DNA from 3 places in the Lysinibacillus sp. FSL R7-0073 genome. Region 2 is predicted to be linked to each of the others. Evidence: predicted binding sites of a transcription regulator. Region 2 holds the regulator's gene; each other region holds the start of a gene.
The links. Region 2 encodes CtsR, which represses protease genes until heat stress. Its sites were predicted from a motif close to ATGGTCAATAAAGGTCAAACA; they were not measured.

Region 1 (10,354 bases), 3.8 Mb from region 2:
TTTTTATTATTGGAGCAATCATTCCAAACGATCCTACACCAGAGGCTGCAGACCATCATTAATTCAACTAGAAAAAACCTGTTCCGCATTATGCGAAACAGGTTTTTTCTGCTATTTTTCCACTATACAATGGCCATCATGCATTTTTACATGCAATGTTTCTCCAGGCAATACCTCGCCCCGTAGCAGTTCCTTAGCCACAGCCGTTTCGATATGTCGTTGTACAAAGCGTTTTAGTGGTCTTGCCCCAAATTGAGCATCTGCTCCTTGTAGGACAACCCAATCAATTACTTCTTGGTCGACAACTAATGTAATTTCTTGTTCTGCCACACGTTTAATTAACTGCTCCACATACTTCCAAGCAATTGCTGTAAAGTGCTTATTTGATAAGGCATGGAAAAAGATAATATCATCCATACGGTTTAATAACTCTGGTTTGAAATGCTGTCTGAGAGCTGTCATAACCAAGTCTTCAACGCTTGGATCGTCATCTTTAGCCTCCATTAAATAACTAGAGCCGATATTCGATGTTAAAATCACGACGGTATTTGTAAAATTGACCATACGCCCTTGACTATCTGTAATTCGACCATCATCTAAAATTTGCAATAAAATATTAGCCACATCTGGGTGTGCTTTTTCAATTTCATCTAATAACACTACAGAATAAGGGTTACGACGTACAGCTTCTGTTAATTGACCGCCTTCCTCATAGCCAATGTAACCTGGAGGAGCACCAACTAAACGAGACACGCTATGCTTCTCCATATATTCGCTCATATCAATACGAATAAAATGATCTTCTGAATCAAATAATTGAGCAGCTAGTGCCTTAGCAAGCTCTGTTTTACCAACACCTGTTGGACCTAAGAATAAAAAACTACCAATTGGCCGATGCGGATCTTTAATACCTGCACGGGCACGCCATACAGCCTCTGTTACTAATTGAACAGCTGTATCTTGTCCAACTACCCGTTCATGTAATGTTTCTTTTAAACGCAATAGTTTTTCTCGCTCGCCCTCCACTAGTTTTGTCACAGGAATACCAGTCCAGCGAGAAACAATTGCTGCAATTTCTTCAGCTGTCACTTCTTCACGTAAAATACGGGTCTCTGCACCGCTTTCTAATTCTTTCTCGAGCACCTGAATGTCTTTTTCAAGTGTTGGAATCTTACCATGACGTAATTCAGCAGCTTTATTTAAATCATACTTACTTTCCGCCTCATCTAAATCACGGCGGTATTTATCTAATGTCTCCCGTTTTTTCTGAATATCATGTAGCTTTTCCTTCTCTGCTTCCCATTGTTGCCGCATCCCCTCAGAGGACTCTTTTAACTTAGCCAATTCCTCTCGTAATTGCTCAAGACGTTTTTTACTCGCTTCGTCCTTCTCCTTACGTAACGCTTGTTCTTCAATCTCTAGTTGCATAATACGACGAGTCACGGCATCTAGTTCCTGTGGCATTGAATCAATTTCTGTACGGATCATTGCACATGCCTCATCAATTAAATCAATCGCCTTATCTGGTAAAAATCGCTCTGTAATATAACGATTGGAGAGTTCTGCTGCAGCCACAATCGCGCGGTCATGAATACGTACTGCATGATGTAATTCAAAGCGTTCTTTTAAGCCTCGTAAAATAGACACAGTATCTTCAATTGAAGGCTCGCGTACAAGAACTTGCTGGAACCGACGTTCTAAGGCAGGATCTTTTTCAATATACATACGATATTCATCTAATGTAGTGGCACCGATACAGTGTAATTCTCCCCGGGCTAGCATGGGCTTTAACATATTTCCTGCATCCATTGCACCATCCGTTTTGCCTGCGCCTACAATTGTATGAATTTCATCAATAAATAAAATGATCTGGCCTTCTGAATCCTTAACCTCTTTTAACACGCCTTTTAAACGCTCTTCAAATTGGCCACGGTAGCTTGCACCTGCGATTAAGGCACTCATATCCAGCTCGTATAGCACGCACTCTTTCAAGCCCTCTGGTACATCACCCTTCACAATACGTTGCGCTAAACCTTCTACAATCGCTGTTTTACCAACTCCTGGCTCACCAATTAATACAGGATTATTTTTTGTTTTACGCGTTAAAATACGAATGACATTTCGAATTTCCTCATCGCGCCCAATGACAGGATCCATTTTGCCATTTTTCACTTCTTCTATTAGATTACGTCCAAATTGCTCTAATGGCTTTTGATTATCTGTTTGTTGAAATTGCATAACTAGCACTCCTTTACTTTAATATTTCGCATAATTTTTATACCCATTGTGGTTCTTTTTAAAAGTTTGACCTTCTTTGACTAACTTTATTTTACATCACTCGACAGTTCTTCGCAAAGAAATAGCACTAAATTTTTACACTTATTCTTGAAAATTTACGTTATAATAATTGTATGTTTCTATGTTTTAGTATCGAAAAGTCCACTGTCCTTTTGTAATAATCGCCATTTATTACAAAAAGAAAGCGATGTGTTGGAGATATGGTTTCAATGGATAATGTGTTTGAAAAAATTATGGACCTTTTTCAAAAGCATGGTGTTTTTATCAAAGTAACTAAAGGGAATAAAATTTTTCTAGAGGGCGAACGGTCAAAGGAAATATACTATATTAAGTCAGGTGTTATATCGATTAGTCAAGAAACCGAAACTGGCAAGGAATTGACGATTCGTATATGTGGTCCTGATAGTATCATTGGAGAAGGTTCATTATTTTGTAACCTTGTCTATAACTCCATGACTGCAAAAGTTTTAGAATCTGCTACGCTGTATGTTTTAAGTCGAAAATCATTAGAACATTTACTAGAAGAACAGCCTACGATCATGGTGGAATATATGAAGTGGCTACAAACAGAAAATTTAAAGCATCAAAGTCGTTTGCGTGATTTAGTGTTAAATGGGAAAAAGGGTGCCTTGTTTTCAACACTCATTCGTCTATCTAATACGTATGGTAAACCTTTAGAGGATGGTTCCATTTTTATTGAGTTTCAACTAACAAATACGGAAATTGCTAATTTGTGTGCGACTAGTCGTGAAATGATTAATCGTATGTTGAATGATTTAAAAAAACATGACATTTTGACTTTTGACAAAGGCTTTATTACTATTCATGATTTACAATTTTTAAAAAATGAGATTGCCTGCGAAAATTGTCCATTACAAGTATGCCGTATCGATTAATTCGTTACATGCTAAATCCCTGCTTATTTATAATAAGCAGGGATTTTTAATAGATAATATTAGCGTACACCCAATGCCATTTTTGCATAGCGTGACATTTTATCTTTTGACCAAGGTGGATTCCATACAATGTTTACATTTGTACTTTTCACTTCTGGAAGTTCATTTAATGCTGTATTCACTTGATCCACAATTACTGGGCCAAGGGGACACCCCATCGATGTTAGCGTCATTGTAACCGTCGCTACACCTTCATCATCTAATTCTACATCATATACTAAACCTAAGTTGACGATATCAATTCCAAGCTCAGGGTCAATTACGTTTTCTAATGCACCTAACATGCTATCTTTCATATCTTGATCCATTCCCATTTCTCCTTCCATCATAGTGTTAACCTTATCATAGCAGATGCATCATATTATGCCAAATGCTCTGCAAGCCAATCTGTTGCTGCCAGCATTCCATCACGTGGTACAGCATGTCCAGCCTTTTTATTCACCATGAATGTTAAATTTTCAGGGTTTGCTCGATAGTATTCCCGTAATGTTTCATAAAATTTATATGTTTCATGGAAAGGTACGGTTTTATCTAATTCACCGTGCCAAAAGAAAATCGGGCGTCCCGCAAATTTTTCAGGAGTTAGACTGACATCATAGGTTGCTAGGACTTCATTAATCTTTTGAATATCTTCCTCTGTCATGGGCCAATTGACACCACTTTTTGTGAATTGTTGCAATTGGTATTCACCCAATTTTATAAAACCAGGCGCACCCATACATATTGCAGCCGTTTGAATCCAATCATAAAGCTTAAGACAGCCTGATGTCACAATACCACCCATGGACGTACCTGCTATGCCAATTTTATGATGAGCTAATAAATTTTTATTCTTTAATTCATTATATAATTGTTCCACTTCATGAATAGAATTTATAACAATGTCCCAAAATTTCAAGTTCATTTGTATCTCTGAGAGGCCTTCGCTACGGTCACCATGAAATTTTGCATCTGGTAATAGGACACGCACCCCTTTATGCACCAATTGATATGCATAGTGTAAGTTATGTTCTTTTGCACTCATAAAGCCATGTAAAAAGATCACTACCGGGGTATCTTCATTCATATTGTCTGTATGTATATGTAATAAAGGAATATTTCCCCACATTTCTTTTTCTACAAACATTCTTGTCACTCCCAACTCTTGTCTCATCTTTATGTTAGCAAACTTTTTTCACTGTGACAAAATTTTGACGAATGAAAGACAAAGAGATACTATTCAAACTATAGGAAAGGGGCAACGAGCTATGAAACCGCATTTAATCGTATTGGATTTAGATGGTACTTTATTAACAGACCAACAACAAATTTCCGCAAAAACAAAAAAATCATTATTGCAGGCTAAAGAACAAGGACATCAAGTAATGATTGCAACTGGCCGTCCATACCGTGCCAGTGATATTTATTATCATGAGCTTGGGCTTACAACACCAATAGTCAACTTTAATGGCGCCTATGTGCATCACCCTAAAAATGCCTCTTGGCAGCATATGCACACTCCCATTGATTTAAGTGTTGTCCATGATGTCGTTAATTCCATTAATAGTTATGAGTATGAAAATATTATCGCTGAGGTAAAGGATGATATTTATGTACACACAGAGGATGATCGCATCTTAAATATTTTTAATATGGGTAATCCCAAAATTACACTTGGGGATTTATACACACATCTCTTAGATAATCCTACAAGTTTACTGATACAGGCAAATGAAGCCAATTCTGTCATTATCCGCGATCACTTACAGGCAGTGCACGCTGAAGTTATTGAACACCGTCGTTGGGGCGCACCTCTTCATATTATAGAAATTGTTCGACGTGGATTAAATAAAGCAGTAGGCATTGCACATGTAGCGAAGGATTTAGGTTTTCCACGTGAACGTATTATTGCATTTGGTGATGAAGACAATGATTTAGAGATGATCGAATATGCTGGACTTGGCGTAGCGATGGGGAATGGTATATCAAGCCTTAAAAATATTGCCAATGAAATCACTACTACAAATAATGATGATGGGATTGCAAAAATACTCATCGAACGCTTGAAATTATCATAGTTAAGTAGTAAGTTCAAGTTACCATACCATTTTTACCAGTTTAACTTTATTCAGTGGTACCCCTTCCGGTTGATTTAAGTGAGTACCGACTGAATAAAGCTAAAAAGGCTTTAAAAAGTAAGTTGAAATTAGGGGGACAAGAGAATGAAGATTTTTACGGATAGTGGATGTGATCTACCAAAGTCTTACTATGAAGAAAATGATGTCGTGCTACTCCCTTTACGAGTGCAATTGAACAACAAAGAATATGAAGATGTCATTTCCATTGATTCCAAAGAGGTTTATGATGGAATCCGTCAAGGTGCCCAACCCAAAACATCTCAAGTGTCGCCAGAGCTTTTTTTGAAGCACTTTGAAGATTTAGCTAAAAATGAAGAAGAAGGTATCTATATTGCCTTTTCATCAGAGTTATCCGGCACATATAGTACTGCTCAAATGATTCGTAATCAAGTATTAGAACAATATCCTTCATTGAAGTTAGTCATTATCGACTCTAAATGTGCATCACTAGGACATGGTCTTGTTGTGGAAGAAGCTGTTCGGCTTAGAAATTTAGGTACCTCATTTGAAGATGTAGCGTCTAGAATTAGCGCTTTCGCTCCTCAAATAGAGCATTTATTTACAGTTGAAGATTTGGACTACCTTGCTAAAGGTGGCCGTGTCTCAAAAGCTAGTGCCTTTTTAGGTGGCCTTCTAAGCATTAAACCTATTTTAAATGTAGAAGATGGCAAACTTGTACCGATAGAAAAATCACGTGGTCGTAAAAAAGCACTTAATCGTATGCTGGATTTAATGCAGGAGCGTGGAGGTAACTTTACGAATAAAATTGTTGGTATTAGTCATAGTGATGATATGGCCTTTGCCAATGAAGCAAAAGCATCCATTCAGGAGCGTTTTTCTCCTCAGGCTGTGCAAATTACGATGATTGGCTCAGCCATCGGTTCGCATGTAGGGCCAGGCACTATCGCGATTTTCTTCACAAATAAGAGCTATGAAGGCTAAACCTTGATAGCTCGGAATTGCCGAGCTGTTGGAGCATTACTAAATTAAAACAAAAATAGCATGTTAGGATGACTCCTAGCATGCTATTTTTTTTAGATATTAAGAAGCGTCTTGTTCTTGACGACGAACTTTTCCTCGTTTAATGATGATTACAACAAAGCCAATAAAGATAACCCAAACTAAGCCCAGGGCAACCATATACGGCACGTTTAGCCCCTCATCATTGCGAACCTGATAAATCTCTACCATTTCTCTGTCTAAAATGACTGGATACACTTGCTTTTCGTTTATACGAACTTTTTCCTCATGTAAAATCCCGTTTAGCATTTTCCCTTCACCCAGTTGTTCTGGTGTTAAGTCCACGCGTTGTGTTTTGCTCGTATTATTGACCATAATTACCCATTGCTCTTCATCCGAAGTACGCGTAAAGACAAGTAGACCATTTTCATTTGTAATGACGTTAAAATCACCATTACGTAAAGTGGCAGACTGATTTCGTAAGGATTGAACATTTTTAATATAGTCAATTAATTCTTCATCTGTTTTAAAGTTATAAAGTTGATGTGTATCAGGTTTAGCTTCCCCGTTCATTGCAATTTCTGTACCATATTGGACAACTGGAGTTCCTGGCATCATAAATAAAGCACCCATAGCCATTTTTAAACGTGTAGGCGGGAACATGTTTTCATTCGCAGAATCGAATGTAAAACGGTGGGTTTCTAAAGAATCCACCATAATTTGCGTCGGTTTTTCTCCTGAAAACGGCTCTGTTAATTTAGATGAGTCCATATCAACATTCTTAAAGATATTGCGATAAATTTCTGCTGTCGCTGGTGAGAAGGTTGCATCAAAATCAGCCTCGCTCGCTTCATTTGTAATGACATAAAGAGATGATTTTGTCTCTTTTAATGCTGCTATCATTTTATTGATAAAATCCGTATCAGCATCTGAAATATGAGTTAATCGAATTCCACCAATTTCATATGTAGAAACAAAATCGATTGCTGATTGAATAAGTGCTTCTTGCACATCTGTATTCGTTAAATCCCATTGAACTTGTCCATTATTCGTAGAAGCAATCCAGTCTGCTTTCGCAGCATCCTTTGCCCATTCATGATTAGGACTTACATCATTGAGTGGAAAATCCACCATTATAGACATATTTTTAGCTTTGTAAGCCTCTACAACACTTTGGAATTCTTCTGCTGTTCCAAAATGGCGTTCAATCGTAGAATAGCTTGTTAGCATGGATCCATCATATTTCTCTGTGGAATAAATAGGTCCAATGGAAACAATCGTATAGCCCATTTCACTGATAAATTTTAATTTATCTTGTAAACCTGTAAAATCCCCTCCTGCAAATTTCGAAGGGTCTTGCGTATTTGTATCAAAATCGTTAGCGCCCGAGCCATTAAAGAAACGGTCAACGAGTAAATCATAGATGCTCTCTTCTGCAATCGATGTTGTCGCTTTTTCATCAGCATGCGCTACAGGTGTAGCACTTACAAATGTAGTAGCAAGTAAAAGTGATGCAGCTGTCGCACTTATCCACTTCTTGAATTTCACTGTTATTCCCTCTCTTTCAAACCAATCCATCGTCATTTTACCAAATATCACTGTCACGTCGCTATCTTTTCAAAAGATTTTACGAAAATGCGGAAGGAATTACGGCAAAAAGGTGTCCGTTCCCTTCCATTTCAGTATGATCGCAGTTTTTAATAAAATAAAAGCCGCGAAGCAAATACTTCACGACTTTCACCAAATATTATGCTAAGAAGTTTTGACCCATTGGTAGCTTGAAGCCTAGGAACAATGTAATCAATAAGAATACTGCAAATAAAATCCAAAACATGCCAGTTGGTTTGTTTTTCTTTTGGCGTACTAAAACCATTTCCATCATACCAATTACAAGAATACCACCTATGAATTTAAAGCCGTAAAGCATGCCCATGTTGTAATTCATGCCTTCAATGAATAATGCCCCACCTGTAATGATAATTAGTACATAAAATAGACGCAATGTCATATGTAAGCCTTTTGATTGCTTGCCCATTAGCGCAGCGATTAAAAAGATAACAATAGCTACTACCCACGTAGTAATATGCAAATGCGTTTGGCTAGTTAAAAAACCCATGTTTGTCCCACCTCATTCATTTTTCTATCAAACTCTATCCTACCATGCGATGGAAAGGGTTTCAAACATTACAATAGTGTTCACATAATTTACACCATTTATGACGTAGAAACTCCCTAAAAAGCAACTTACACGTGAAGTAATAAAAAAATCCGCGGAGTAAAGACTCACGCGGATTCCCAATTATTATTCAAAATGGTTGACTAAAGTACCGATGCCTTGAATAGATACTTTTACCGTATCTCCAGCCTTTAAGAATTGTGGCGGGTTCATGCCTTTTCCAACTCCTGCTGGTGTACCTGTTAAAATAACATCACCTGGCTCAAGTGTTACATGCTGAGATAGGATAGATACTAAAGTTTCAACTGAGAACATCATGTCCTTCGTCGAGCCATTCTGGCGCACTTCATCGTTTACCTTTGTGACTACTGTTAAGTCCTGAGGATTTGGAATTTCATCCTTTGTCACAAGATATGGTCCAAGCGGACAAGTGCCCTCCAAGCTTTTACCTAAAAAGAATTGTTTATGCTTCTCTTGTAAATCACGAGCTGTTATATCATTGGCAATTGTATAACCAAAAACATAATCATATGCTAAGTTTTTCGGAATGTTTTTACCACGTTTTCCAATTACAATAGCAAGCTCCCCTTCATAATCCATTTTCGATGAAAGGTCTGCGTGAATGGAAAGTGTTTGTCCATCTGCCGCAATAGCCGTTGGCGATTTTGTAAATACCATTAATTCCGTAGGTGCTGCTTCTGCACCCATTTCTTTGGCATGTTCATTATAATTTTTACCTATACACATAATATTTTTTGGTGTACGTGGAATTGGTGAAAGCCACTCGATTTCTGTAAATTCACGTTTAAAACTATTAGCACGATCAGATTTTTCAGCTGCTTCTACTAATTTACGAATCTGTTCAACAAAATCAAAGCCTAGAGCAATACCATCTACAATAGAACTTGAAAAAGAAGGGAGAACTTGAAGTTCATTTTGAATAGCGAGTACATCCCATACCGCTTCTTCTTTTTTTACTTTTGGTCCAAAGCTTACATGTCCACCTAATTTGAATGATAAAATTTTCATGATTGAAAGAGCTCCTTCTTTTTTCTACATGATACAACAATATGATAGAAATTGCCTCACTTTTGCGACAATAATTTTATAAGTTGTTATATATTCATAAATTATGCATGTGAAGCGGAATATATTATCGTATTTCCACTTTTTCCTTATACGTTAATTTACGCCATAAAGCCTCTAAAGGACCTTGCTTCCATTTTGATAACCAAATTTCGGCTATGATCATTTGCACAACAATTATTCCAATGGCAATGAATACGCCTGTTTCTACACTTACCTTCCCATACCAGCCAAAGCCAAATTGATAGAATAAACACGTGCCGATAATGGATTGCATAATATACATCGTTAACGACATCCGACCGATTTTGCCAAAAGGACTAAGTAGCTTAGGTACAATTGGTAACAGGCAAAGTAGCACTATGATCGCGATATAGCCCACTGAAAGAATGGGGCCACCTATGTATACCTTGAAATAATCAAATAAATACGTCCGTGTAAACATAATTGGTAAACTTTTAATCGTTATACCTATAATCAACCCAGTAATCGCAAGTGCTAGCCATAGCCATTTTAATTCTTTTGCTCGCTCTACTAGACGCCATTTTGATGCAGCTGCGCCTATTAACATATATGGTAAAATAGTAAACAATGCCGCAAACCACATCCCTATACCTGCTTGCGTCGATAAGTCTGTTAAGCGTTGCATAAAAGCATCTAGCCAGTTTCCAGTACCGTAAGCTGTAATCGCCTTCTCTACAGATACAATATCTAAATAGTCATCCACCTTCGTAGTAAACTGCATAATCCCTATGACAAAT
Region 2 (10,354 bases):
ACAGCCTGATCCTTAAAGCTAGAAACGATGCATGTCAGAACAGCTAAATCGATAGCGGGTTCGTCCAATTTTACACCACCAGCAACTTTAATATATGCATCCTGTGCTTGTAGCATGAGGCCCATACGCTTTTCAAGTACGGCCATCAGCAATTGCACTCTATTTTGATCAACCCCAGTTGCCATCCGTTTAGGGTAATTAAAGCTGGTAGGCGTCACAAGCGACTGAATTTCAACGAGAATTGGCCTTGTTCCCTCCATTGAGGCAACAATCGTGGAGCCCGCTGCTCCTTGTGAACGCTCCTGTAAAAATAGCTCAGATGGGTTCAAAACCTCTTTTAGTCCACCCTGTAGCATTTCAAATATAGCAATTTCATTTGTAGAGCCGAAACGGTTCTTTTGACTTCGTAAAATACGATGATTATGATGTCTTTCCCCTTCAAAATACAGGACTGTATCCACCATATGCTCTAAAATACGAGGCCCTGCAATTTGCCCCTCTTTCGTAACATGCCCAACTAAGAAGATCGCAATTCCTTTAGTCTTAGCAATTCGCATAAGCTCAGCTGTACACTCACGGACCTGCGAGACACTACCTGGCGCACTTGTTACCTCTGGATGAAAGACGGTTTGAATGGAATCGACAATGACAAATTTCGGCTGTACTTCCTCAATCGTTTGATTCAAAAACTCAAGATTTGTTTCGGAATAAATGTATAGCTCTTGTGAAATTACCCCCAAACGCTCCGCACGTAGCTTCGTTTGACGGATAGATTCCTCACCAGAAATATAAAGTACACGATGACCTTTATTGGAAAGCAAAGCTGAAACTTGTAGTAATAATGTGGATTTCCCAATCCCAGGATCACCACCTATTAATACTAGAGATCCCGGCACAATACCACCACCTAATACGCGGTTCAGCTCGCCCATTTCTGTCGCTACACGGGACTCTTCACTAGCTTCCACCTGAATAATAGGAATTGCCTTTTGAGTAACTGTAGCGGAATGCTGGAATGCCCCACGTGGTCCTTTCGCAATAACTTCTACTTCCTCCACCATCTTATTCCATTCCCCACAGCCTGGACATCTTCCCATCCATTTTGCCGATTCATAGCCACAGCCTGAACATACAAATTTCGTTTTTTTCTTAGCCAACTTTCCATCACCTCGAATATTTGTTCTTATATTAATTGTACAAAAAAAAAGACAGCTTGGCACTTAATGCCTCACTGTCTTTCATTTGAAATTATTTAGAGATAGAAACTCCCTCTTTTTTCTTCACAATAAACTCATCGTTTATATAATCAATAACAACGTGATTACCCTTCTCCACATTACCTTTTAGTAATTCTTCTGATAATCGGTCTTCCACTTGTTTTTGTAATGCTCGACGTAGTGGACGTGCACCGTATTGAGGGTCATAGCCTTCCTGTGCAATTTTTTCAAGCGCTGCATCTGTTAATTCTAGTGAGATATCTTGTTCTTTCAACCGTTTTGTTAGAGCATTCCCCATCATCGCAATGATTTCTTTTAAATGCTCTTTTTCTAATGAATGGAAGACAATCATTTCATCAATACGGTTTAAGAATTCTGGACGGAATGCTTTTTTCAATTCTTCCAGCATCGTACTCTTCATATCTTTATGTTTAGAATCTGCGCCACCTACATTAAAACCAAGACTTTTTTGATATTTAAGAGCATCCGCACCGACATTTGAAGTCATAATGACTACTGTGTTGCGGAAGTCTACTACCCGCCCCTTAGAGTCCGTTAAACGACCATCTTCAAGAACTTGCAGTAGAATATTGAAAACATCAGGGTGTGCTTTTTCAATTTCATCTAGTAGTACAACAGAATATGGTTTACGACGAACTTTTTCAGTCAATTGACCACCATCGTCAAAGCCTACATAGCCTGGAGGCGAACCTACTAAACGAGAAGTCGAATGTTTCTCCATGTACTCAGACATATCGACACGAATCATAGCATCCTCGTCACCAAACATCACTTCAGCTAGTGCTCTTGCAAGCTCTGTTTTACCAACACCTGTAGGTCCTAAGAAAATAAATGAACCGATTGGTCGTTTTGGATCTTTGAGGCCCGCTCTTGCACGACGGATCGCACGAGAAATAGCTTCTACCGCTTCGCCTTGCCCTACAACGCGTTTGTGTAGCTCTTCTTCAAGTTGTAATAATTTTGAAGATTCTTCAGAAGCGATTTTAGCTACAGGAATTCCTGTCCACATCGATACAACTGCCGCAACATCATCTACAGTCACTTTGGATTCGGCCTTGCCTTGCTCTTCTTTCCAATTTTTTCGCGTAGCTTCAATCTCATCTTTAAGCTTTTGCTCAGTATCTCTAAGTGCTGCAGCCTTTTCAAACTCTTGACCTGATACAGCAGCGTTCTTTTCCGAGCGAACATTTTCAAGCTTATCTTCAAGTGCCTTTAAGTTTGGTGGCACTGCGAATGAACGTAAGCGAACCTTTGAACCCGCTTCATCGATAAGGTCGATTGCTTTATCCGGTAAGAAGCGGTCTGAAATATATCGATCACCCATTTTTGCCGCTGCTTCAATTGCTTCATCTGTAATTTTCACTCGGTGATGTGCTTCATAGCGGTCACGTAAACCTTGAATAATGAGAATAGCTTCTTCCACAGTTGGTTCATCCACTTGGATCGGTTGGAAACGACGCTCTAATGCTGCATCTTTTTCAATATATTTACGATATTCATCAAGCGTTGTCGCACCGATACATTGAAGCTCCCCACGTGCTAAGGACGGTTTTAAAATATTTGATGCGTCAATCGCACCTTCTGCACCACCTGCACCGATTAAAGTATGCAATTCATCAATAAATAAAATGATATTGCCGGCTTGGCGGATTTCATCCATTACTTTTTTCAAACGGTCCTCAAATTCTCCACGATATTTTGTACCTGCAACGACAGTTCCCATATCAAGCGTCATCACTCGTTTGTCGCGAAGAATTTCTGGTACTTCATTATTAATAATTTGCTGTGCTAACCCTTCAGCAATAGCTGTTTTACCAACACCTGGCTCACCAATTAGGACAGGGTTATTTTTTGTACGACGTGATAATACTTCGATAACACGTGTAATTTCCTTGCTTCGACCAATAACAGGATCTAACGTACCTTCACGGGCAATTTGCGTTAAATCACGGGCTAAACTATCTAATGTTGGGGTATTCGCCGCTTGTGCCGCTTGTTGACCAGACTGCGCGTTATCATTATTTCCTAATAATAATAAAACTTGCTGACGTGCTTTATTTAAGCCTACACCTGCATTATTTAAGACGCGAGCTGCTACACCTTCACCTTCACGTATAAGTGCTAATAGTAAATGTTCTGTACCGATATACGAATGACCTAATTTACGTGATTCGTCAACCGATAGTTCAATTACTTTCTTCGCTCGTGGCGTATAGTGAACTATTGGACCAACATCTTCTTTCCCTTTACCGACTAATTCTTCAATACCAGCTTCAATCATTTGAGGACTAATATCAATAGCTTCTAACGCTTTTGCAGCAATACCGCCGCCTTCACGTATAAGCCCTAATAAAATGTGCTCTGTGCCAATGGATTCGTGCTTCCAACGAATAGCCTCTTCCTGAGCAAGCTGTAATACTTTTTGCGCGCGTTGTGTAAAACGATTAAACATCATATAAATCCTCTCCTTTTTCCCCATTATTAGGCTTATTCGTGTGTGTTTGAAATAATGCCTCACGTAGCATTTCAGCTCGTACACGATCACGTTCAGCAGGCGGTAATGCCTCACCTGCATAATGCTGTAAAAAACCGGGTTGCATACTGACGACACACTCATTTAAAGTTGTTGCGAGTATACCGTCAATCAACTGTAGGTCAACTCCTAAACGAACATTTGAAAGACAGGTAGCCGCTTCCTCACTTGTTAAAATTCTTGCATACGTAAGGGTACCTAAAGCTCGATAAACTCGATCTTCTAAAGCAAGCTCAGCTTTTTCCATCAATTTACCTCTCGCATGTCGTTCTTTTTGTATAATTTTTTCAGCAACACTTTGTATATCTGCTAAAATATCTTCTTCTGTCTTTCCAAGTGTAATTTGGTTGGACACTTGATAAACATTTCCTAAATTTTCGCTTCCTTCACCATATATACCTCTTACGGTCATACCTAAGCGTGTCATCGCATTTATAATTTGATTCATCTGTCCCGTTAACGTAAGAGCAGGTAAATGCATCATCACAGATGCTCGAAGCCCAGTACCAATATTTGTAGGACAGCTTGTTAAATAGCCAAATGTATCTCGAAAAGCATAAGGTAAGATCTTCTCTAGAATACGGTCAATCTTATTCGCTTGTTCATAGGCTTTTTGAAGCTGGAAACTCGCTGTCATACATTGAATGCGTAAATGATCCTCTTCATTCACCATAATACTCACTGATTCATCTTGTGACAGAAGAACGGAGCCCACCTGCTCTTTTTTGGCAAGCTGCGGACTAATCAAATGCTTTTCTACAAGAATTTGACGTTGTAAAGGTGTTAAATCATTGATAGCAAAATATGCATAATCATTTTGTAGGGTTGGACTATCACTGACTGCATGTGTAACTGCCTGTTCCACCTGTAAAGCCTCGTTCTCTGAAAACGATAGTGGAAAACGATATCCATCTAAATTTCGAGCAAGGCGAATTCGTGTACTAATGACAATGTCAGAATAATCGTCTTCAATACGCATCCAAGTAGGTGTCGCACGCTCTAAAAACGACTCAATCATCAAGACACATCACCACCTTCAAATTGTAGCTGCTTCTCAAGCTCTTTGACTTCGTCTCGAAGTTTTGCTGCCTCTTCGAATTGCTCTTCATCTACAGCGAACTTCATACGTTTACGGATATCCTCTATTTGCTTTTTAATGACATACACATTGCTATGGGCACCTGGCATTTTCCCAATATGTTGGGGACCAGCCTGTATGCGATTAAAGAGCTTAGGTAAATGCTCACTAAAAGTGTCATAACAGCTTGGGCAACCAAACTTACCTTCTTTTAAAAATTGCTTATACGTAAATTCACATTGTGGGCATGTCTGCTGTTGTGGCTGTGTTTGTTGTTTTTCTCCTACCTTTTGCCATGTAGGTGAACCAAACCAGTTTGATAATAACTGTTGTATGGAAACTGGCTCTTGTTTAAACTCTGCATGAAATGGATGGAACTGTGAGGCGCAGACGTCACAATAATGGTGCTCCACCTTTTGCCCATTTTGAACTTGTGTTACAGTAACTGTCGCATTACGTTGTTTACAATGTTCACATATCATTTCCATCACCTCACTATTTCTGTTGCTCATATTTTATAGTTGTCAGCATCGCACGCAATATCTTTGCACGAATTATATCTCTTAGAGGGAGATGTAAGTCAATTGTTGAGCGATCAATTGCTGCTAACATTAATTTCGCTTCTCGCTTTGAAATTACCTGCTCATCGATGAGTCGATACACTAAATCTTCTGCCATTGTTTGCGATGCTCCACCTTCAATATGCTGGAGAACATCGTCGATTAAATCAATCTGTGAATTCGCGCGGACACGTAAAATTCGAATGTATCCACCACCACCTCGCTTGCTCTCCACAAGGTAACCTCGCTCGGCGGTAAATCTTGTATTAATGACATAATTTATTTGCGACGGTACACATTGAAATTTGTCTGCAATTTCACTGCGCTTTATTTCAATATGCCCTTCCCCACCTAATTCAAGTACTTGCTTTAAGTAACCTTCTATGATGTCTGATATATTACGCATTTTAGGAATACACCTCGCTTGCTTCACTGACTTTGACTATCTTTGACTTTCTTTGAGTATATTATACAAAACGCTTGAAAATAATTGCAATGATTTCGCTTAGAGAAAAATGAAAAGGCTAAAAAAGTATATTCAGCGTTGAAAATAGCACTAAGTTAGTGGCTATAGAGCTTGTTTTTGCTTCCTACACCTAATGTACCCTTTTTATCCATAGAAAAAACGCAAGCATATGCAACTAGCATATACTTGCGTCTATAAAATTTATACCCAACGACCTACAATTGGATAACGCCAAGGTTCGTCAGTTAATGCTTTGACAATGCCAATAATTGGTACTACAAAAAGCATAATACCGAAAACGATTAAAAATGGAATGCCAATAATGAAAATGCTTAAGAATCCAGAGACAGCAAGTAGAATTGCCATGACAAGCTGGAAAAGTATGGCTTGGATAGAGATTGCCTTCACTTCCTCATCAGAACTAATTAAAAAGAAGATAATGGGAACTAACCATGGCGCAAAAAACGAACTTGCGTGTATGATTACTTTAGACCATTTACTCTCCATATATATCAACCCTTTCTTTATACGTTGTCTATCGTTTTATGTACTACTATTTACGGAACTATACCCGTAATAGTTTCAGTTTAAAGTGAGTTTTTTAAAAAATTTTTGAAAGGTCGTGCTGAGAAATGGAATTCAACCACACATTAGCAAATGAATATGAAAAGGGGATTCGCCGTACTCTACCAAGCTATGAGGCAATGCTCCGTTTAATACAAACCTTTTATCGTTCCACATTACATGAGCATGCTGAAATGTTGATTGTTGGTGCAGGTAGTGGCAATGAAATATTGCAGCTAGCTGATGGAAGACCCCATTGGTCATTTACGGGTATTGATCCGTCCGAATCCATGCTCGATATAGCAAAGGAGCGTCTCCAATCTTTACCCAATGATCTGTCATTCTATCAAGGAACATTACTGGATACACACCTACCAGCTATAAAATTTGATGCAGCTAGTTGTGTACTCGTCCTTCATTTTATTCAAAGATATGAAGAAAAGCTATCGACCTTAAAAGAAATTTGGAACCATTTAAAGCCTGGCGCACCATTTGTCCTAGTTTCGAAATACGGTCGACCCGGTACTATTGAAACGGAACTACAATTCGATTTATGGCGTTCTTACTGGCTCCAACATACAAATCTTTCCGTAGCTGATGTTGCAGAAATGGAAAAATCCATCCGTGCCCTGTCATTTATGCCCGAGGAAGCCATTTTAACATTATTACATGAAGCAGGTTTTATAAAACCTTCACGATTTTTTGCCACTACTTTGTTTGGTGGATGGGTATGCTTTAAAGAAGAACATTAAATATATTTTGTAGTAAATACTTTGAGGTGAAAGCTGTGATAAGCACCATTGGCATTACAAAAAAACAACAATTACTAAAAGATTTCCCTTTGGAATCCATACATCAACAAGAGTTCGAATGGTACTGGGTTGATTTTAATTGTCCAACTGCAGAGGAAGAATCTTTGCTAGATTCATTTTTTCATTTTCACCCACTAGCTATTGAAGATTGCTTAATGCGATTACAACGCCCAAAACTCGATTTTTATGACGATTTCCATTTTTTCGTCATTCATCGATTAAACGAGCTGACATTAGCTGCAGAAGAGGTTAATATTTTTGCCTCTAATAAGTTTATTGTGACATTCCATAAGAACCCAGTTCCCGAAATTGAAAAGGTACAAAAGATGTTAGAAAGCCAGCCAAAAAATTGGGAACGTGGCACAGTCTACTTAACGTATCAAACCATTGATAAAATCGTTGATAGTTATTTTCCACTTGTTTATAAAATTGAAGATCATTTAAATGCACTTGAAGGCGAGCTTACATACCAAAGCAATGTAAATGCCATGAAGATTGTCTTCGAATTTCGTAGTGATTTGCTCGATTTGCGGCGTGCCATTTTACCGATGCGAGACCTTTTATATCGAGTACTTAATTCTTACCGTTTTTCATTAAACAAATCTGAAAGAGCTTATTTTGGAGATATATACGACCATCTTCTAAAACTGACAGAAATGGTTGAATCAAATCGAGAGCTGACAGCAGATATGCGAGATAGTTATATGGCTATGAGCTCAAGCCGCATGAACGGTATAATGATGACTTTAACAATCGTCTCAACGATCTTCATTCCACTAACCTTTATTGCAGGTGTTTATGGGATGAACTTTGATAATATGCCAGAGCTACATGGACGATACAGCTATTTCATTGTCCTCGGTATTATGATTATTGTCGTAATCGCTATGCTTACCATCTTTAAACATAAAGGCTGGTTTAAATTATTTAAGCCTTGATTCCCACAAAAAGCTGCTCGTTTAACAATCAAACGAGCAGCTTCATTTATTACTATTAATAAGGACCTCGGTCGTCAATTTTATTGTCACCCTGCTGTGGGAATAAAAAGTATGCTAATACCCCTGACCCCAAAGCGGCGCAAATTGTAATTAAAAGCTGTTCAACATCTGGTACTTCCGCATAATAGTTTCGTAGCATGTAAACGGAACCTATTGCAACAATGACCATGACTGGAATAACAAATTTAAAGCGTTTTTTCTCCATATAGTACCTCCTCCTATAATCTTTCACGTTCAGTTTTTCTCTCCTTAAACAGTTCGTATTTTACAGGTTTCCCAATTTAAATTCAAATTTACTTTGCTTCACTAATCGGACTGCCAATAAAGTAAAAAAATAAAGAAATAACCAAATTTTTAACCAAATATTCAGCAAATAATAGTAAAATAGATTTAATACCAATTATTTATCAAATTTACAGACCTAACAAATTCAGAAGTTCATTTTACTCACAATTATTATGGATATTAAGAATGGAGCAAACAATAATGAGTTGGTTTTCAAAAAACAGCAGTTCTAGCTACTCAATTACATTAACACCTGAAAATTTTAAGGGCCATGTACAATTAGATGTTTTAAATCACCCAAATCTTCAAAAGCAATTACAGCTTTTAAATTTAACAATTGAGGATTTAGCCATTATTAAGCAACTACAACCGTTAGCTAAGGATCTAATTCCTGCAATGGTGGAGCAATTTTATGCAGCCATTAGTTTGAGCCAAGATTTACTAGATATTATTAATAGAACCTCTCATATAGATCGTTTAAAAGTTACGTTACATAAGCATTTAAGCGATATTTTTGAAAGTCATATTAATGACGCCTATATCGCTGAAAGAAAAGCCATTGCTGAAACCCATGTTCGAATTGGCTTACAATCAAAATGGTATATAGCATCCTTCCAATCCCTTACCTCTACGTTCACAAACTTCGTGAATGAAGTGGATATCTCAAAAAATGATGCCATTCGAGCAATTAACGCATTTTGCAAAATCATTAATTTTGAGCAACAGCTTGTTATCGAGGCTTACGAAAAAGAGGAAGACCGTATTCGAACAGCCGCTGACCAAACGAAAAATGCCCTTGTTACGACAATTCAAAGTACAGCAGAGGAGCTTAACGCCATTAGTGAAGAGACAGCTGCATCGTTGTTAGTCATTTCCTCGCAAACGGATGATATTGCAGAGGCAACCAAGCAGGGATTAAGCTTCGTTGCAGATACACAGGAGAAATCAAGACGTGGGCAACATCAGCTGAAAGAGCAAAATGATTTAATCCAAGTTATTTTACAAAGTGTCAACAGCCTTGAGGTAACTATGAATCAGTTACGTACCTCCTCTCAAAAAATTTCTGAGATTGTAGGACTTGTCACCGGCATTGCTGATCAAACAAATTTATTAGCTTTAAATGCGTCTATTGAGGCAGCTCGAGCAGGGGAACATGGCAAAGGCTTCGCGGTAGTAGCAGAGGAAGTACGAAAGCTTGCTGAAGAAACGAAAAATGCCGTGCAAAATGTGTCACATCTCATTAAAGAAACTGAAAGTAATATTACAACAATGGCAAATTCAGTTATTAATGTTGATCAAAAAATTCAACATAGCGTCAATACGCAAGAAAACTTATCTAAATCATTTAATGATATAGCTGATGCCGTATCTGGCATTCAACAACAGTATGTTCATACATCTAGAGATATTTCAGCCATTTCTAATTTAATTACTGAATTATCACAAGGGGCTACACTTGTTTCCTCTTCTTCTGATTCACTCATTAATGTAGTCAATGAATTGAATATGTAATATAACAAAGGGAGCCCCACCGTTTTAGGTGAAGCTCCCTTTAACCTTAATGTGGCAACGCACGCTTTTGTTTACGATGCTCACGTCTTGCAGGCCCTGTTTCAAATAAACGTTTTTCCTCATCTGTTTCAGGATAAATTGCAGGTACCGGTACCGGCTTTCCTTCTTCATTTACTGCAACCATTGTTACAAATGATTCTGTCGTTAATTTTTCCTCACCAGTCTCAATATTGCGAGAAACAACGCGAACATAAACCTCCATTGAAGAACGTCCTGTAGAGGAAACTATACTTTCAATTTCTAGAATA
Region 3 (10,354 bases), 700 kb from region 2:
TCCATCCGAAAACCCCATTTCCCCTTTAAAGTCATATCAATTAAATGAGTCGCAAGCATATTGCTTCGCGAGTGGCATTACCATTTTATTATTCGAAATCAGTACCTGTAATTTCTTTTAATTTACCGTTTTCTTTAATCTTTTTCAGACCTTCATTTAATTTATCTAATAGCTCTTTATTCCCCTTTTGAACCATAAAGCCATAGTATTCTTTTTCGAATGCGTCATCTTGAATGACTTTAATTTTTTGATCTGGATGCGCTTTAATATATTCGTATACTACCGCATTGTCTCCAATAGCTGCGTCAACATTACCATTTAACATCTCTTGAATTGCGATTGGCTGACTTTCGAAAGCCATGATATTTGTACTTGCTTCACCTTGTAGCTTTTTAGCTGCCATATGACCAGTAGCATTAATTTGTACGGACACCTTTTTATCTTTTAATTCATCTAATGATTTAATCTTTGAATCTTCTTTCACAACAATTAATAATTGAGATTCATAGTATGGCTCAGTAAAATCAAATGATTCTTTGCGCTCATCTGTAATTGTAATCCCTGAGGCACCAATATGTGTTTCACCATTTTTAATTGTTTGGAAAACTGGTTCCCAACCAATATTATTCCACTCTACTTCGAAATCCATTTCATCAGCAATTGCTTTTAAAATATCGACATCAATCCCCACAATTTTTCCTTTATCGTCAACAGATTCAAACGGTGCAAAAGTTGCTTCTGTCCCTACTTTATATACTTTCTTTCCATCTCCACCTTCTGAAGGTGTACTACCCGAAGAGGCATTGTCCTTTGTGCCACATCCTGCAAGTGCTAAAGTTAGCGCTGCTATAATCATAAGTAACATCCAAGCTGTTTTTTTCATTACATTTCCCCCTATTTCGATAATTTTCCATTCTGCGTATTATTTTTCGCAATTCGGAAATGTTAGACTATTAGGTCAATTATATTAATATTATAGTATTTGTACAACAACTTTTCGCATAAAACTAAATATTTTTTCATATTAATTAATGGTAAATTCATTTAAGTAGAAAAAATAAGCATTAATAACAATAAAACGAACCAAAAACTAATATATATACAATAGAAGAAATGCCAAATTTCGATAAATTTAAACAAAAAAAAGAATCCCCTCAGAAAGGATTCTTTTTTTCGGCTATTACTAGCCTTCACGGACAGTATGTTCACTAAAAAATAATTTGGAGTTGTTGCTTTTTTGAAGGTTTGAAAGGAATAAATAGGGGAATAATGCCAACTAGGACAGTATTCCCATTACTTTTCCTCTCTATCTCCACTAAGCAGGCTGCTAAACTACTTATTAGGAGATTGAGCTATTACAGTATATCAATATTCAGTAAAATGGCGCCCTCGGAGGGAATCGAACCCCCAGTGCAAGAACCGGAATCTTACGTGTTATCCATTACACCACGAGGGCAAAAAACACAAAAAAAAAGTACTCACCCTAGGCTTACGAAAAGCATGATGTAGATAATCCTCATTTTGAAGCATACCTGCAAAATAGTGTCCTGTACTTTCAAACTTACAACCTTACCTATTATACAAACGTATCACATATAATTCAACCATAGAATGCAAAAAGAATTTATTTTTTTTATTTTAATTAATTTCACTTTAACAGGGTTAATATTTGACCTTCCCTGACTATAATGTGTATGATAAGGTTACAGCTGAAATAACAATGTAGATTTCAGCAAAGGTAATCGAATTTAGTTTTTTGAAGGAGGATTTAACATGAATTTAATTCCTACAGTTATTGAACAAACAAGCCGTGGTGAACGTGCATATGACATTTATTCACGTCTACTTAAAGACCGCATTATCCTTTTAGGAAGTGCTATTGATGACAATGTGGCAAACTCAATTGTCGCACAGCTACTTTTCCTACAAGCAGAAGATCCAGACAAAGACATTTCTCTTTACATTAATTCGCCAGGTGGATCAATTACGGCTGGTATGGCTATTTATGACACAATGCAAATTATTAAGCCAAAAGTTCAAACGATTTGTATTGGTATGGCTGCATCAATGGGAGCATTCTTACTTGCTGCGGGTGAACCTGGTAAACGTTTTGCATTACCAAATGCAGAAGTAATGATTCACCAACCACTAGGTGGCGCACAAGGTCAAGCGACAGAAATTGAAATTGCTGCTAAACGCATTTTATTCTTACGTGAAAAATTAAACGGCATTTTATCTGAACGCACTGGTCAACCACTTGAAGTCATTGCAAGAGACACAGATCGTGATAACTTCATGACTGCTGAACGTGCAAAAGAATATGGTTTAATCGATCACATTATGCACCGTAGTACGGATAATAAATAATACTAAAAAGCCTCACAGAAATTACTCTGTGAGGCTTCTTTATTTGTTTGTTAATCTTCATTTTCAATAATTGTAGCTAATGCTGTAACCGCTTGCTCAGCATCATTGCCTTCACTACTTAACGTTACTTCGGTACCTTTCGCAACCGCTAAGCTCATGACACCCATTATCGATTTGGCATTCACTTTTTTTTCATCTTTTTCTAGAAAGATATCCGCACTGAAACGATTGGCCTCCTGCACAAATAGTGCCGCTTGTCTAGCTTGTAGTCCTAATTTTAATTTAACCTGGACTCTTCTCTCGATCATTCTCAAAACTCCCCTTCACTACCGTTCATCTATTAGTTTTATCTTACCTTACTTACTAGCAAAAGAACAATAAGCGATTACGCATGACATTCATACCTGAAAAGTATGATAACTTAACCACCTATTTTTTCACCGCGTCTTAATGCATCTGCTATTTCGTCTATTTTTCTTAAACGATGGTTGACACCTGATTTGCTGACGGTACCACTGGATACCATTTCACCAAGTTCTTTTAATGTAACATCTTGATACTCTACTCGTAATCGTGCAATTTCACGAAGCTTTTCTGGTAATTGGTCAAGACCAATTGAATTTTCAATAAATCGAATATTCTCTACCTGTCGTAATGCTGCTCCAATTGTTTTGTTTAGATTGGCCGTTTCACAGTTCACAATACGATTGACACTATTGCGCATGTCTCGCAATATCCGAACATCCTCAAATTTCATCATTGCCTGATGGGCGCCTACAATATTAAGGAAATCAGAAATTTTTTCCGCTTCTTTTAAATAAGTAACAAAGCCTTTTTTGCGTTCAATTGTTTTGGCATTGAGTTCAAATTCATTCATTAAATCCATCAATGCCTCGCCATGTTCTTTATATAAAGAATAAATTTCTAAATGGTAGGCGGACGTTTCTGGGTTATTAACAGAGCCTCCTGCTAAAAATGCACCTCTTAAATAGGCTCTTTTTTGACCATTTCTTTTAATGAGCTTTCTTGAGATCGTATGATTAAATTGAAAGTCGTCTGAGATGATTTCTAAATCAATTAACAGCTCGCGTGCTCCTTCTCTTACACGGCAAATATATACATTATTTTTTTTCAATCGCATTTTCTTACGAACTAGCAATTCCACATTGTACGGATACAATTTTTTCATAATCGTATATAGTCTTCTTGCAATTGCAGCGTTTTCAGTTTGCACGTCCAAGCTTAGTTGTTTATTCGCAAAGGATAATGAACCATTCATACGAATTAGGGCAGAAACTTCTGCTTTCATACAATGATTGTCCGCTTCTATTTGGGTTAATTCCTTTTTTGTTTCAGAAGCAAAAGACATATCACGCCCCCCTTTCAATCATAATTTCTATGTATATGTTCATCTTACCATATACAATAAACACTTTATGTTTCTATTATCGGTTCTCTTACCGATCATAAATACCGGCATAATCTACCAGCCATTCTGCAACATTCGTAGCATTATGTCGAACCGTACCATCTGATCGAATTGTAGCAATATCGCGCCTTATAACCTCTAATCCCATACTTTCAAGCTTTGCCACATCAAACGTCACTGGCTCTGCTCTTTCTTCTTTATACAATTCTTTTACAGGATTCGGCAGTTCTTCATCATTAACTAAAATCGAATCAATAAAGGAAGCGCCAACATGCTTATGTATGGCTGATACATGATCACCTGCTGTATAAGAAATGGTTTCACCTTTTTGTGTCATTAAATTACAAACATATATTTTTCTTCCTTTTGCTTTTACAACAGCTTCCCCAATCTCTTTGACAAGGAGATTCGGAATAATACTTGTGTATAAGCTTCCTGGGCCAATTAATATATAGTCTGCACGCTGAATTGCTCGAATAGCTTCTGGTAACGGTTGCACGTTTTCGGGTACTAAAAAAACGCGATCAATGCGTTTTGTCGCTGTTGGGATTTTTGATTCACCTTCAATGATTGAACCACCCTCTAACACAGCATGTAAATTAATTTTTTTATTGGCTGCTGGTATTACACGGCCATGTACTTTTAACACCTTCCCCATCTCACTTATAGCATGGTTAAAATCACCAGTAATATCTGTAAGTGCTGTTAGCATTAAGTTGCCTAAGGAATGGCCACGTAAATCCTCTGACGCTGAAAAACGGTATTGAAACATTTGTTCCACTAGCGGTTCAATATCTGATAATGCCGCAATGACATTACGAACATCACCCGGTGGTGGGATATCATAATCATCTCGTAAACGTCCTGAAGAGCCGCCATCGTCTGCTACCGTCACAATAGCAGTAATATCAAATGGATGGTGCTTGAGCCCACGAAGTAATGTTGATAGTCCTGTTCCACCACCAATTACCACAAGCTTTGTTTGCTTTTTCCCCATTCACTCAATCCTTTCTACGATTAATATCACGATGCGTAATAACCGTATTCTCTTTGCTGGCTAGATAAGCCCCAAAAAACTCTGCTAAAGTTACTGAACGATGCTGACCACCAGTGCAACCAAAGGCGATAACAAGTTGTGATTTACCTTCTTGTCGATAAAGAGGAATCATAAAGTCGAACAAATCCGTTAGTTTTTGTATCAGTATTTGCGTATCCTCCAAGGCTAAAACATAAGAGGATACTTCTGTTTGAAGACCCGTCTTCGGACGTAGCTCCTCTACGTAATATGGATTTTTAAGGAAACGAACATCGAACACCAAGTCTGCATCAATTGGCATACCATGCTTGAAGCCAAAAGACATAATGTTTACGGTAAAAATAGTATCTGCTTCACTGGAAAATTCTTTAACTATCTTTTCACGTAATTGCTTTGGTTTCATGTTAGATGTGTTATAAACAAAATTAGCACGGCCCTTTACTTCCGATAAAAGTGCTCGCTCTTGCTTTATACCATCTAAAGGTAAGCCGCTTACTGCCAATGGATGGGCTCTTCTTGTTTCTTTATAGCGCCTTACTAATGTGGCATCGTCTGCATCTAAAAATAAAATACGAGCTACAATGTCGCCCTCTTTTAGTATATGGTCTAACGCCCCAATAAGCGCATCAAAAAAGTTGCCTCCACGCATATCCATCACTGCTGCAATACGTGTACTATTTTTTCCAGAATCTCTTAGCAGCGTTAAAAAAGTTGTAAGTAACGCAGGTGGTAAATTATCAATACAGTAATACCCTAAATCTTCAAAGCTTTGAATAGCTACGGTCTTCCCAGCTCCAGACATTCCTGTAATAATAACCAATTCATGTGTACTTTGTTGGCCTTCAACCACCACTGTCATGCAACTCCTTTATTGATCTTTTGATATTTGTATTTTCTGGTGAAGTAATTCAAAATTCGTTGTATAGTCAAACGTGCCATACTGAATACCTGATTGCGAAATAGCAAATTGCAAATTAGTGCGATCTCCTTCAGCCATTGGCAAATGTGCTAAATCCTCTACTGGGTGCCATGCAAGTTTACCTTCTCTAGTTTCTACAAACGGTACACCGTCTACATCCTTAGCAACAAATGTATAAAGCATCCATTCATCTACGACTTCATCATTTTCTTTAATGACCATCGTATATACACCCTTTAGGTGTACATGTAAAGGTTTAACATTTGTCTCTTCCTGAAATTCACGAATAGCAGCCTCAAAGATGGACTCACCGCTTTCCATTTTTCCACCCGGAGCAACGTACCAACCACGTCTTGGTTTCTGAAGTAATAATACTTTACCGTCTTTTACGGCAATTAAATTTGCAATTCTTTGCATAGGCACACCTCTAATCACTTTTGCATTCTACTCTCCATTATAGCAAGACACTGCAAGATTTGTCCTCATTTACAACTCTCATACGTAGACATTTAACAATTTAGTTTTATCCAAGAATTTATTGAAAAAAAGCTCATGCTCTTTTCATGATCTATATAAATAAAAAAGTAGGTTGTTCCCACCTAATTGAGGCGGAAACAACCTACTAAACAAAATAAAAGGGGGATTGCTAATTACACTTTTAATCATACACCTTTTATATGTCATTCAAGTTACAACAATATTAAAACCACATTAAAATTGTATTTTTTTCCTTAAAATAGCCAAGTTATGCATTAATTTTCTCTAATAGTTCTTCTACATAATGCTGAACAGCTTGTGCTGCAATACTGCCATCGCCTGTCGCTGTAACAATTTGACGAAGTGATTTTTCACGTACATCTCCAGCTGCAAAGATACCTGGAATTGTTGTTTCCATATTATCATTTGTCAAAATATAACCAGCATCATTTAAAATACCTAAAGATTCAAACGGCTTTGTTAAAGGTAGCATACCGATATAAACAAACACACCATCTGTTGTAAACTCTGACTCAGTTCCATCCACAGTTGATTGTAGTGTAACACTGCCCACTTTACCATTAGCTTCATTAATTTCTTTTACTGTAGCATTCCAAATGAAATCGATTTTGTCATTTGCAAAGGCACGATCTTGGAGGATTTTTTGTGCACGTAATTTATCACGACGGTGGACAATTGTTACTTTATCAGCAAAGCGTGTTAAATATACGCCCTCTTCTACAGCTGAATCTCCCCCGCCAACAACTACAAGATTTTTTTGTTTAAAGAACGCGCCATCACAAACTGCACAGTAGCTGACACCACGGCCACCAAGTTCTTTTTCACCAGGCACACCCATTTTTTTATACTCTGCACCAGTTGTAATAATAATGGCACGTGTTTTATATTCTTTTGTACCTGATTTAATTGTTTTAAATTCTTCCCCGTCGATGATTTCTGTTACATCGCCATAGGCATACTCAGCACCGAATTTTTTAGCATGGTCAAACATTTTTGTAGAAAGCTCAGGTCCTAAAATTGTATCGAAACCAGGATAGTTTTCTACTTCTTCAGTGTTGGCCATTTGTCCACCAGGGATTCCTCGTTCAATCATAAGCGTTGCCAAATTAGCACGTGATGTATAAACAGCAGCTGTCATCCCAGCAGGACCTGCACCAATAATGACTACATCATAAATTTTTTCTTCCGACATAAATACTTCCCCCTAAACAGAATACTTTTTATCTTCATTCAACAAATAGTAGTGAAAGTGTAACGTCACCTACATATGATCCCAACTTACAATAGAGGGGATGAAGATAAACCATTGGCAACTAGCAAGGAGTAACACTCAAACGCAATGTTGCCAGGGCAAATTCTTGATAACGTTAGTATGTTCATCGTATGTGAAAGTATAAAGTTATTCAACTATGTTGCTCACACACTAATTATGACTGTCTGGTAAAAAAGCTAAAATTTCTTCAATATACTTCGATAAAGTGGCAACAGATACTCCATATTGTTGAGCTATTTCTTTTTTTGTCACCTTAAGCATTTGAGAAGACCTAAATAAATAATCATTTGCTCCTGCAATCGCTACAGGATTTGTAAAACGATAATTTTGAATTAAAGCTTGTTCACACAGGACAAACCACATTTGAAACATAGGTACAATCAATGATGATAATTTGCCATATTGCTCTAATAAAATTTCTGGCACATTTACAGCACGTAAAAAGCTGGCCTCTACTTTGTTTTTCTTATCAAATTCATGACCAAGTGCATAGGCTAAAAATAATTTCTCAAATGCACCGAATTGCTCGATATTGACCCATTTAGGATGGGCGATTATCTCTTGCTTATGAGCAGTATCCTTCAATAAAAACAATCCAAAGATACGCTCACTTGAATAGCTACTTTCTAATTTTTCAACGATAAAATTTCGATCATGTTCCAACGCGTCCAGCGCAAATTCGTTGTCATGTTGGCGCCAAGGTTCAAACCCCTCTTTATCTGGGTCTACCTCTAGCAGTTGACCCCAAGCACTTTTGGAAACCTCCTCATGCCCTGAAAAATAGGCAGCATGGGATAACCAGAAATAAAAACCTGCGTCTCCTACATAGCCTCTTTTTTGCATACTGCGCAACCATTTATAGGCTAATTCATATTGCCCTATTAAAGCTAATGTAGCACCTAGTTTATAACGATGCTCCCATGTATATGGCTGAATTTTAACAAGGATATTTAAAAGCTCTTGCAGATCTTCTTCATTCTTTTCGTAATACGCAATCACCGTTAAGTTACAAAGTGCATGTAAGTTTCCCTTATTTTCACGTAGTACTGTATGTAAGAGAGCCTTCGCCTGTTCCTCTTCTCCAACATAAAAATAAGCAAGTGCAAGATTATTATAGGCCGACCAAAAGGCTGGTCGATCTTCAATTAAATCTTCTAAAATAGTAATAGCTTCAGGAAAGTCGCCCTTCTCCATATGACGGCGAGCCTGCTCCTGACGATATAAATCCTCACCAGATCCTTCAAGCTCCTCAAATTCATCCTGCTCGAAAGCGACAAATTCCAATATTTCTGCTGCTTCATCTGCATAAGCACCTTCAGGCTCTAGCTGCAAATACTCTTCAGCAAAGCGTTTTGCATCCTGCATGATTCCTATACAACCTGACACTTCCGCCATGTAAAAAATAATTTCCGGATTATCGGGGTCAATTTGATAGGCACGACGAAGCAGATCATACGCTTCTTCAAAACGTTGACCTTCTAACTCTACAATAGCAAGCTGCAAGATTATCATAGGATCATCTGGGCTAAGATCAACTGCACGCTGCAAATATTTATAGGCTTTATTCATTTGTCCGCTGTTCATAGCTTGAATTGATTTTTTATAATAATAGTCGCCTGTTGGAATGAACGACACTATATTCGATTGGTTCTTATTTTGACGTTTCTTTTCCAATACATTTCCTCCGAAACAAGAAATAAGGAACGTATTAAACGTTCCTTTACACAGTAAACCCTATTATACCATACAATTAATAATATGCTGTTATTTCTCCTCGTGACGTTTTTTCAACACATGAAGGACATCATATATACTTACCTTTTGTTCTTGCAATAATACAAGTAGGTGATAAATTAAATCAGCTGCCTCCCACTTTACTTCTTCTGTATCGCGATTTTTGGCCCCAATAACAACCTCTGTCGCTTCCTCGCCAACCTTTTTACAGATTTTATCGATGCCCTTGTCAAATAAATATGTAGTATAAGCTCCTACAGGCATTTCCTGTTCTCGTTTTTCAATAACACGGACAAGTTTTGCAATCATTTCTACAGAGCCGACCTCAGCATTTTGCTGTACCACCTCCGTAAAGCAAGAAGTTGTACCATTATGACAGGCTGGACCATCAGGTAAAACTTCCACAACTAATGCATCTTGATCGCAGTCTGTTTTAATTGCTACAACCTTTTGTGTATGACCACTTGTAGCGCCCTTATGCCAAAGCTCTTGACGTGAACGAGAATAAAACCAAGTTTCACCTGATTCCATCGTTTTAACTAATGACTCTTTATTCATATAAGCCACTGTTAGCACCTCTTTCGTATTGGCATCCTGTACTACTGCCGGTACAAGACCTTTCTCATCAAATCGAATCCGCTCTATCATCTCACTGCCACTCCTTTTTCACGTAAGTATTCTTTCACTTGGGCTACACTTGTTTCTTTATAATGGAAGATGGAAGCTGCAAGTGCTGCATCTGCATCAACTTCTTCTGCCAATACTTCGTAAAAATGTTCGGCATACCCTGCTCCACCACTTGCAATAACAGGGACTGTCACAGCCTCTCGTACCGCTTTTGTTAATCCCAAATCAAAGCCAGATTTTTCTCCATCTTGATTCATACTAGTTAATAAAATCTCACCTGCTCCTAAGCGCACCGCTTCCTTTGCCCAGTCAATAGCTGACCAAGTAGTTTTCTTACGCCCACCATGGGTATAAACCATCCATGTACTGTCCTCTTCACTATAGCGAGCATCAATTGCCACGACGATGCATTGAGCACCAAAGAAATCGGAGCCTTCTTGAATAAGGGCAGGACGCTCTAAAGCGGAAGTA

Region 1: the regulator CtsR is predicted to act here: its motif matches at 2,302-2,322, upstream of MKY88_RS03750 (ATP-dependent Clp protease ATP-binding subunit).
Region 3: the regulator CtsR is predicted to act here: its motif matches at 1,667-1,687, upstream of clpP (ATP-dependent Clp endopeptidase proteolytic subunit ClpP).

The regions. Positions count from the first base shown of each region.
Region 1 covers NZ_JBBPAS010000001.1:788,496-798,849, reverse strand. Annotated here, with positions in the region: gene MKY88_RS03755 (YjzD family protein) at 1-62, shown strand, start outside; gene MKY88_RS03750 (ATP-dependent Clp protease ATP-binding subunit) at 112-2,238, opposite strand; gene MKY88_RS03745 (Crp/Fnr family transcriptional regulator) at 2,508-3,194, shown strand; gene MKY88_RS03740 (metal-sulfur cluster assembly factor) at 3,254-3,562, opposite strand; gene MKY88_RS03735 (prolyl oligopeptidase family serine peptidase) at 3,616-4,380, opposite strand; gene MKY88_RS03730 (Cof-type HAD-IIB family hydrolase) at 4,502-5,311, shown strand; gene MKY88_RS03725 (DegV family protein) at 5,456-6,313, shown strand; gene MKY88_RS03720 (alpha-amylase family glycosyl hydrolase) at 6,413-7,879, opposite strand; gene MKY88_RS03715 (YisL family protein) at 8,079-8,447, opposite strand; gene MKY88_RS03710 (fumarylacetoacetate hydrolase family protein) at 8,634-9,536, opposite strand; gene MKY88_RS03705 (DUF418 domain-containing protein) at 9,661-10,354, opposite strand, start outside.
Region 2 covers NZ_JBBPAS010000001.1:4,623,846-4,634,199, forward strand. Annotated here, with positions in the region: gene radA (DNA repair protein RadA) at 1-1,157, opposite strand, end outside; gene MKY88_RS23345 (ATP-dependent Clp protease ATP-binding subunit) at 1,249-3,693, opposite strand; gene MKY88_RS23350 (protein arginine kinase) at 3,683-4,792, opposite strand; gene MKY88_RS23355 (UvrB/UvrC motif-containing protein) at 4,789-5,331, opposite strand; gene MKY88_RS23360 (CtsR family transcriptional regulator) at 5,345-5,815, opposite strand; gene MKY88_RS23365 (DUF4870 domain-containing protein) at 6,077-6,382, opposite strand; gene MKY88_RS23370 (class I SAM-dependent methyltransferase) at 6,508-7,191, shown strand; gene corA (magnesium/cobalt transporter CorA) at 7,227-8,189, shown strand; gene MKY88_RS23380 (hypothetical protein) at 8,245-8,454, opposite strand; partial or broken gene MKY88_RS24695 (protoglobin domain-containing protein) at 8,736-9,281, shown strand; gene MKY88_RS24700 (methyl-accepting chemotaxis protein) at 9,396-10,046, shown strand; gene MKY88_RS23390 (acyl-CoA thioesterase) at 10,093-10,354, opposite strand, start outside.
Region 3 covers NZ_JBBPAS010000001.1:3,921,062-3,931,415, forward strand. Annotated here, with positions in the region: gene MKY88_RS19705 (amino acid ABC transporter permease) at 1-5, opposite strand, end outside; gene MKY88_RS19710 (basic amino acid ABC transporter substrate-binding protein) at 89-883, opposite strand; tRNA gene MKY88_RS19715 (tRNA-Arg) at 1,382-1,456, opposite strand; gene clpP (ATP-dependent Clp endopeptidase proteolytic subunit ClpP) at 1,774-2,367, shown strand; gene MKY88_RS19725 (HPr family phosphocarrier protein) at 2,418-2,675, opposite strand; gene whiA (DNA-binding protein WhiA) at 2,789-3,736, opposite strand; gene MKY88_RS19735 (gluconeogenesis factor YvcK family protein) at 3,825-4,793, opposite strand; gene rapZ (RNase adapter RapZ) at 4,798-5,691, opposite strand; gene MKY88_RS19745 (NUDIX hydrolase) at 5,701-6,168, opposite strand; gene trxB (thioredoxin-disulfide reductase) at 6,497-7,441, opposite strand; gene MKY88_RS19755 (tetratricopeptide repeat protein) at 7,673-9,196, opposite strand; gene hisIE (bifunctional phosphoribosyl-AMP cyclohydrolase/phosphoribosyl-ATP diphosphatase HisIE) at 9,287-9,904, opposite strand; gene hisF (imidazole glycerol phosphate synthase subunit HisF) at 9,901-10,354, opposite strand, start outside.